Regions from separate parts of the Streptomyces cinereospinus genome, predicted to be linked through region 1. Evidence: riboswitches for the same ligand, from Rfam matches in the RefSeq annotation. Region 1 holds a riboswitch; the other holds the start of a gene.
The links. A riboswitch is a leader RNA that binds a small molecule or an ion and turns the genes downstream of it on or off. The one in region 1 is predicted to bind cyclic di-AMP.
Positions count from the first base shown of each region.

Region 2: another riboswitch for cyclic di-AMP. It lies ahead of ACFF45_RS09410 (transglycosylase SLT domain-containing protein); the one in region 1 lies ahead of ACFF45_RS11830 (M23 family metallopeptidase).

Region 1 is NZ_JBHMCY010000017.1:91,685-95,629, forward strand. It holds gene ACFF45_RS11810 (aspartate aminotransferase family protein) at 1-367, shown strand, start outside; gene ACFF45_RS11815 (helix-turn-helix domain-containing protein) at 445-1,068, shown strand; gene ACFF45_RS11820 (DUF6126 family protein) at 1,065-1,184, shown strand; gene ACFF45_RS11825 (tyrosine-protein phosphatase) at 1,216-2,013, opposite strand; cyclic di-AMP (ydaO/yuaA leader) riboswitch at 2,567-2,732, shown strand; gene ACFF45_RS11830 (M23 family metallopeptidase) at 2,737-3,735, shown strand.
Region 2 is NZ_JBHMCY010000013.1:71,775-75,719, reverse strand. It holds gene ACFF45_RS09415 (polyprenyl synthetase family protein) at 334-1,344, opposite strand; cyclic di-AMP (ydaO/yuaA leader) riboswitch at 2,211-2,389, shown strand; gene ACFF45_RS09410 (transglycosylase SLT domain-containing protein) at 2,395-2,874, shown strand; gene ACFF45_RS09405 (HAD family hydrolase) at 2,838-3,809, opposite strand.

The DNA.
Region 1 (3,945 bases):
CGCGCTGACGGACACCTACGAGATGCTCGCGGACGTGCGCGGCCGGGGACTGATGATCGGTATCGAGTTCGGGCGGCCCCGGTCGCTGAAGCTGCGCAGCCGCTGGGCCGTGCTGCAGGCCGCCCGCAAGGGGCTCTTCGCCCAGATGGTCGTCGTTCCGCTGCTGCAGCGGCACCGGATCCTCACCCAGGTCTCCGGCGACCACCTGGAGGTGATCAAACTGATTCCGCCGCTGATCATCGGGGAGCGGGAGGTGGACCGGTTCGTGGACGCCTTCACGGCCGTGATGGACGACGCGCACAGCGGCGGCGGGCTGGTGTGGGACTTCGGGAAGACGCTGGTGAAGCAGGCGGTGGCCAACCGCTGACCGGCCGGCGGACGGCGGGGCTTTGCCTCTGAGGCAAGAAACTTGCCTCACGGGCAAGAGCCGGGCTGAATGGGGGCATGAACCCCTCCGCCCCCGGGCCCGGCAGCGAGCCGGCCGGCCCGCTGCCGGCGGTCGCCCCGCACCTGCGTGACCTGCGCCGCCGGGCGTCCCTCACGCTGGAGGCCGCCGCCCGTGCCGCCGGGCTGTCGCCCGCCCATCTGTCCCGGCTGGAGACCGGCCGGCGCCAGCCCTCGCTGCCGATGCTGCTGGCGCTCGCCCGGGTCTACGGTACGACCGTGTCGGAGCTGCTCGGCGAGACGGTCGCCGACCGGGACGCCGTCGTGCGCGCCGCCGAGATGGAGCCGACCGGCGCGGGCGGCTGGACGTACTGGCAGGCCGGCGCGTCCGCGCGCGGCATGCAGGCGCTGCGGGTGCACGTGCCGCACGGCTCGCAGGGCGACATCGTGCGCGTGCACCCCGGTGAGGAGTGGCTGTACGTCCTCAAGGGACGGCTGCGGCTGCGCCTGGGGGACGCCGGCCACCGGCTCGACCCGGGCGACAGCGCCCACTTCGACTCGCTGACCCCGCACCGCATCGCCGCCCAGGACCCGGGCGGGGTCGACCTCCTGTTCGTCCACACCCTGCTGCAGAGCCCCACGGCCGCGCTGTGCCTCGGCCCCACCACGGGAGACACCCCATGAGCGACATCGAGCAGAAGCTTCCCCGGGCCATCTGGGTCCGGTTGTTGGTCTACGTCGTCGCGGGGCACCTCTTCGCGGCGTTCCTCTACCTGCTGTTCGAGACGGGGGCCAAGTAGCCGGGTCAGCGGGCGGGGGCCCGGGCGGGGGTCAGTCGAGCAGGCGCCCGCGCAGCCGCTCCCGGGTCTCGGGGGCGAGGCGCAGCCCCTGCTCCAGGTAGGCGTCGACGCCGCCCCAGGTCTCCTCGACGGTCTCCAGCGCCGCCGTCAGATACTCGGCACGCGCGTCGAAGAGCGGGCTGAGCAGTTCCATGACCTCGGGGGAGTGGGCGGAGGCGGAGCTGCCGCTGCGGTGCACCTGGTAGCGGCGGTGCTTGGCGTTGGACTCCAGGTAGTCGGCGAGGATCGCCTCCCGCTCCACACCCAGCGCGAGCAGCGTGACCGCGATCGACAGCCCGGCGCGGTCCTTGCCCGCCGCACAGTGCATCAGCGCCGGGACGCTGTCCTCGGCGAGCGCGTGCAGCACCTGGGAGTGCTCGGCGGTGCGCTCCTTGATGATCGCGCGGTACGAGGTGATCATCCGGCCGGCGGCCCTGCCGTCGGCGAGGATCCCGCGCAGGTGCTCCACGTCGCCCTCCCGGACCATCTTCCAGAACTCGGCGCCGTCCGCCGGGTCGGTCAGCGGCAGGTTGACGTTGCGCACGCCCGGCAGCCCGATGTCCGGGCCCTCCAGCTTCTGGTCCGCGGCGTTGCGGAAGTCGAAGACCGTGTGCAGGCCCAGCGAGGCCAGGAACGCGGCGTCCTCGGCGGTGGCGTGCGCGAGGTGGCCGCTGCGGTACAGCACTCCGTGCCGCACCCGGCGCCCGTCCACGGTCGGCAGTCCGCCCACGTCACGGAAGTTGCGCACTCCGGCCAGTTCGGGCTCGGTCGACGGCACCTGCTGCGTCACGGGGGCTCCCTCCCTCGGCCCCGTCGGCGCGGCTCGTCGACGGGCACGTCCACCTGCACGATACGGCACGAGATGCCGCCATCCTGTGTGGTCCACAGGCGGTCGCGGGGGAGTTCGGGCAGGCACATGCCCGTCGAGTGAACGGTGCGAATAGGGGCAAATCGCCGCAGGGGGGCGCGTCGCCGCGCCGTGGGCCGTGAGTGGAGAGGCGAGACGGTCTCGGCGTGGCTGTTATTCGCAAGTGTCATATCTGGGCCGCCTGTCCGAATTGGGCTATTTGCTCCAACTCTGTCTGATGTAAGGCCACCTGGGGCAGGGTCACGTGAGCAGCGTCATATCCGTGACCGAGCGTGGCTCGGCATGTTCACGTAATTCACATGCTCATCAAGGGTATTCAGGAGAAACACCCCTGCCGCAATGCACGGAGTGTGACCGGGATTCCGGTGAACGGATCACGAAAACGGCGTTGCGGCGGAACTCGTCGCTTGTCCCGCCGCGTCGCGGTCGCTTACGTTCCACACCGATCCGGACGGACGCCGAATCCTGCCGCCGCCCGGTGCCCGCGCTAACTCACCCGTGTTCGGCAGGAGCGGGGGACCCACAGGTAGAAACGCCTGTTCCGGTCTCCGGAACGGCTCGGGGTAAAGCCGCGTCCCGACGCGGCCGGGCATCTCCAGTCCGCACCCGACAGCTCACCTCGCAGGCGCCGGAGAGGAATTCGCCATGCCCGCGAAGGGTAAGCACCGCCGTCCGAAGACCCAGCGCTTCACCCGTTCCATCGCCGCCGCCGGAACCGGTGGCGCCGCACTCGCCCTGCCGCTGATGGGGGCCGCCGGCGCCCACGCCGCCACCCCCCAGTCCGCCACCCCCCAGTCCGCCGCGGACCAGGCCGTCCGGTCGGCCCCGGCCGAGCGGACGGCCGTCCGGCAGGCCGCCGCCGCGTCGGCGTCCGCCGCCGGGACGGACGTACGGACGTACGCGGTGAGGGCCGGCGACTACCTCGCGAAGATCGCCGAGGAGCAGCACGTCAGCGGTGGCTGGCAGCGGCTGTACGAGGACAACCGGGAGGTGGTCGGTGACGACCCGTCGCTCATCCACCCCGGCCTGAGGCTCACCCTCGGCCAGAAGGCCGCGGCGAGCGATGACAAGCGCTCGTCCGCTTCATCCCCTTCTTCCTCTTCCTCCTCGTCGTCCGCCCCGTCCTCCCCGGCCGAGTCGTCGGCGACGCGGCAGTCCTCGAAGCCCACGGACGAATCCGCCGCTCAGCAGGCCGGCTCCTCCCCGGCCGCGACCGGCGCCCAGGCCGCCGCCACCGGCTTCTCCGCCCCCGTGGAGGGCGCCGGCGTCGGCACCGCCTACCGCGTCGCGGGCAGCATGTGGTCCAGCGGCTACCACACCGGCGTCGACTTCGCCGCCCCCAGCGGCACCCCGCTGAAGGCCGTCGGCGCGGGCACGGTCGTCTCCGCGGGCTGGGCCGGCGCGTACGGCAACCAGGTCGTCGTCAGGCTCGCCGACGGCTACTACGCGCAGTACGCCCACCTGTCCGCGCTCTCCGTCTCCAGCGGCCAGAGCGTGACCGCGGGCCAGCAGGTCGGCCTGTCGGGTTCGACCGGCAACTCGACCGGCCCGCACCTGCACTTCGAGATCCGCACCACGCCGGACTACGGCTCGGACGTCGACCCGGTCGCCTACCTCCGCTCCAAGGGCGTCTCCGTCGGCTGACCCACCGCACCGCACGCACCGCCGAAGGCCGGTCCCCGATCCCCGGGGCCGGCCTTCGGCGTCCCGGTCACCGGGTCTTATTCCGTCATTGACCAATTCTTTGGCCGTGGCCTTTCTCACCGTCCGTCAACTCCGCCCTACGGTCGCGTAGGTCACATTCGAAACGGAATGATGGTCCGACGTGGCAGACGATTCGAAGAATGACAGCAG
Region 2 (3,945 bases), on a different contig from region 1:
CGGCGGCTGTCTCGTCACGTCCCCGCATGGGTCCACCCCGAGCCGCCATTCTCACCCGGATCGGTGAGGAGTGGTGTGTTCCGTGGTCTCCATATGACCAAATCGGACGGCGACAAGCGTCAGACCGGGGTGCCAACTCCGCGTACTGCTGCGGTATGACACGACGGGACGGCGGCCGCCCTCGACCCGTAGGGGTTCGGCCGGCCCGCAGCGGTTCCCCCGGCCGAGGGGCCGGGGGAACCGCTGGGCTGGAGAACGGCCGGGGGTCCGGAGAACCGCTGGGGGTCGGGGGCGCCGGCCCGGTCCTTCACCCGCGCGGGACGGCCGGTACGGCTAACCGGCCCGGTGCACCACGGCGTCGCACAGCTCGGTGAGCGCGGCCTTGACGTCGCACTCGGGCAGCGGGGCGAGCGCCGCCCGCGCCTCCTCCGCGAACCGCACGGTGTCCCGCCGCGCCTGCTCCAGCGCCGGGTGCGCCCGCAGCGCGGCCAGCGCCTGCGCGTGCCGCGCGTCGTCGGTCAGGTCGGAGGCGAGCAGCTCGCACAGCGCCACGTCCTCGGCCAGCCCCAGCCGGGCCGCCCGCTCCCGCAGCCGCAGCACGGGCATCGTCGGGATGCCCTCGCGCAGGTCGGTCCCCGGGGTCTTGCCGGACTCGTGGGAGTCGGAGGCGATGTCCAGCACGTCGTCCGCGAGCTGGAAGGCGACGCCCAGCCGCTCCCCGTACTGGGTGAGTACGTCCACCACCGACTCGTCGGCCCCGGACATCAGGGCGCCGAACCGGCACGAGACCGCCACCAGCGATCCGGTCTTGCCGGCGAGCACGTCGAGGTAGTGATCGACCGGGTCCCGGCCGTCCGAGGGGCCCGCGGTCTCCAGGATCTGCCCGGTCACCAGCCGTTCGAACGCCTCGGCCTGCACCCGCACCGCCTCGGGCCCGAGGTCGGCCAGGATGTGCGAGGCGCGGGCGAACAGGAAGTCGCCCGTGAGGACCGCGACGGAATTGCCCCAGCGGACGTTCGCGCTCGGCACGCCGCGCCGTACCGTGGCCTCGTCCATCACGTCGTCGTGGTACAGCGTCGCGAGGTGGGTCAGCTCCACGACCACGGCGGAGGGCACGATGCCGGGCGCGTAGGGATCGCCGAACCGGGCGGCGAGCATCACGAGCAGCGGCCGGAACCGCTTCCCGCCGGCCCGCACCAGGTGCTGCGCGGCCTCCGTGATGAACGGGACCTCGCTCTTGGTGGCCTCGAGCAGCCCTTCCTCGACAGCCGCCAATCCGGCCTGGACATCGGCTTCCAGAGCCTGGTCCCGCACGCTCAGCCCGAACGGCCCGACGACGGTCACGTGGGGTCTCCTGTCTGCTGGTGTCTACTGGCGATTACGTGGAATGTCGATAGGTCGCTGCCTTCACTCAAGTCAGCGTATCCGGTCATGTTTCGATCACCGAGGCCGCCCACCGTTACACCTCGGGCGGTATGGGATCACAGCGGGTATGTTTTTTGATCGGTTGATATGAGTGATATGAGCAATTATTTCCTGACTTAGTCAGAACGGGCGACCCTTGCCGCGTATCGCCCCCCACCGCGGCCGGCGGCCCACCCGCTCCGCCGCCCGTCCGCCGAAGCCGCCCCCCTGAGTCATGCTCATGCCCATTCATACGCCCTCCCCCCGCGAGACGACTCACGAGGACCTCCGCATCCCGCCGCCCGGCGGCGCGCGGCCGTACGCGCACGCGTGACCCCCGATCACCGGCGGGTCCGTCCGGCCCGGAGCCGCCCGCGGGCGACCGCGGCCGCCACGGTCCGCGCCGCGGGCGACCGCTACGACAACGACGCGCACCACCGGGGAGGTTCCGCCCCCGCCGCCGGCCCGCTCGCGGCGGCGGCCGGACGCCGGCCTCCACCTGCCACCCGCCCACGGGCCGCCGGTTGAGCAGGACTTGGGCTCATTGCCCGATTTGCCGCTCTTCTGCATGTACGTGACTTGGCTCACGCGGGCACCTTCACGCGGGCCTCGCACGCGTCCGGCGATCCACCTTTGCACACGGTCGAGTTGACCGTTGCCGACCGAAAAGGATCAAGCACGGCAAACAGGTCTTTCGAAGATCAAAACGCGCAATAAGCGAATCGACCACTTGTTCCGGACATGTGCTCTCGCATACGTTCCCGGCCTGTCGGGCGGAACGCCGAATCCTGCCGCCGCCCGCACCCCTTCATGACGAACTCACTCACCGCACGGCAGGAGCGGGGGAACCAGGTAGGCCGCCGGTCCGGACGTCGTACCCCACGACACCCGGAGCGGCTCGGGGTCAAGTCGCACCCGCACAGTGCGACCGGGCACCTCCCCGCCCGAACCCGACAGCTCACCTCGCAGGCGCCGGAGAGGACATCCCCCATGCCTGCAAACGGTCAGCCCCGCCGCTCCCGTATCGCCCGCAAGCTCGCCGTCGCCGGAACCGGCGTGGCCGTGCTCGCGCTCCCGCTGATCGGGGCCACCGGCGCCTCCGCAGCCACCCCCGCGGCCGTCCCCGCCGCGGCCACCGCGACGACGTACCCGAACAACCTCGACGGCTGGATCCGCGAGTCGCTCGCCATCATGGCGCAGCACGGCATCCCGGGGACCTACGACGGCATCTACCGCAACATCATGCGCGAGTCGTCCGGCAACCCGTACGCCATCAACAACTGGGACTCCAACGCCGCCGCCGGCACCCCGTCGAAGGGGCTGCTCCAGGTCATCGACCCGACCTTCGCGGCGTACCACGTGCCCGGCACGGTGTACGACCCCTACAACCCGGTCTCGAACATCACCGCCGCCTGCAACTACGCGGCCGACCGCTACGGCTCGATCGACAACGTCTTCGGCCCGTACTGAGCCTCGCCGCCGGGGGCGGCCCCGGCGTACGGGACCGCGCACCGCGCCGCGTAGCGGGCTTCGCGGCCGGCGTCGGAGCGGTCCCCGTGGCCGGCCCCGGCCAGCAGACGTTCGAGGACGGCGGCGACGCCGTCGTCCTCGTTCGACAGGGTGATCTCGTCGGCCACCGCCCTGAGTTCGGGATGGGCGTTGGCCATGGCGACACCGCGCGCCGCCCAGTCGAACATCGGGATGTCGTTGGGCATGTCCCCGAAGGCGATGGTCCGTTCCGGGCTCAGGCCCAGATGCCGGGCGGCCAGCGCCAGTCCCGTCGCCTTGGTGACGCCGCACGGCTGGAGCTCGACCGTGCCCGGCCCCGACATGGTGACGGTGGCCAGCGAACCGACCACCGAGCGGGCCACCGCCGCCAACGCGTCGTCGGACAGCGCCGGATGGCGCAGCAGCACCTTGCTGATCGGCGCGCACCACAGGTCGTCGCGGCGGTCGATGCGCACCGCGGGCAGCGTGGGGTGCGGCATCAGGTACCCCGGCTCGATGAGCGTCAGCCCGTCGACGCCGTCCTGGTCGACGGCCGCGTACACCCGGCCGGCCTCGGCCTCGATCTTGCCCAGAGCGGTCTCGGCGAGCTCCCGGTCCAGCGTGACGGACCACAGCAGACGGTCCGCGCCGGCGTCGTACAACTGCGCGCCCTGCCCGCACACCGCGAGCCCCCCACCACCGAGGAGCTCCAGCAGCGGCCGCACCCTCGGTGCCGGCCGTCCGGTCACCACCAGATGCCGGGCACCGGCCGCCGAGATCCGCGCGAGCGCGGCGAGCGACCGGTCGGAGACCGTGTCGTCGCCGCGGAGCAGCGTGCCGTCCAGGTCGGTGGCGATGAGGGCGTACTCGGTGCGCGCGTACGCGGTGCGCGCGGCATATGCGATGGGTGCGGCCATGATCAGAGAATACGGACCCCGCGCCCCTCGCCGTTCGCCCTCAACTACCGTCCTGCTGTCCGCTTTTCACCCCCACGGGGCGCCACCGGCCGCCCGCTCCGTGACCGTGGTGCCGAACGGGAGGACGCGCGCCAGG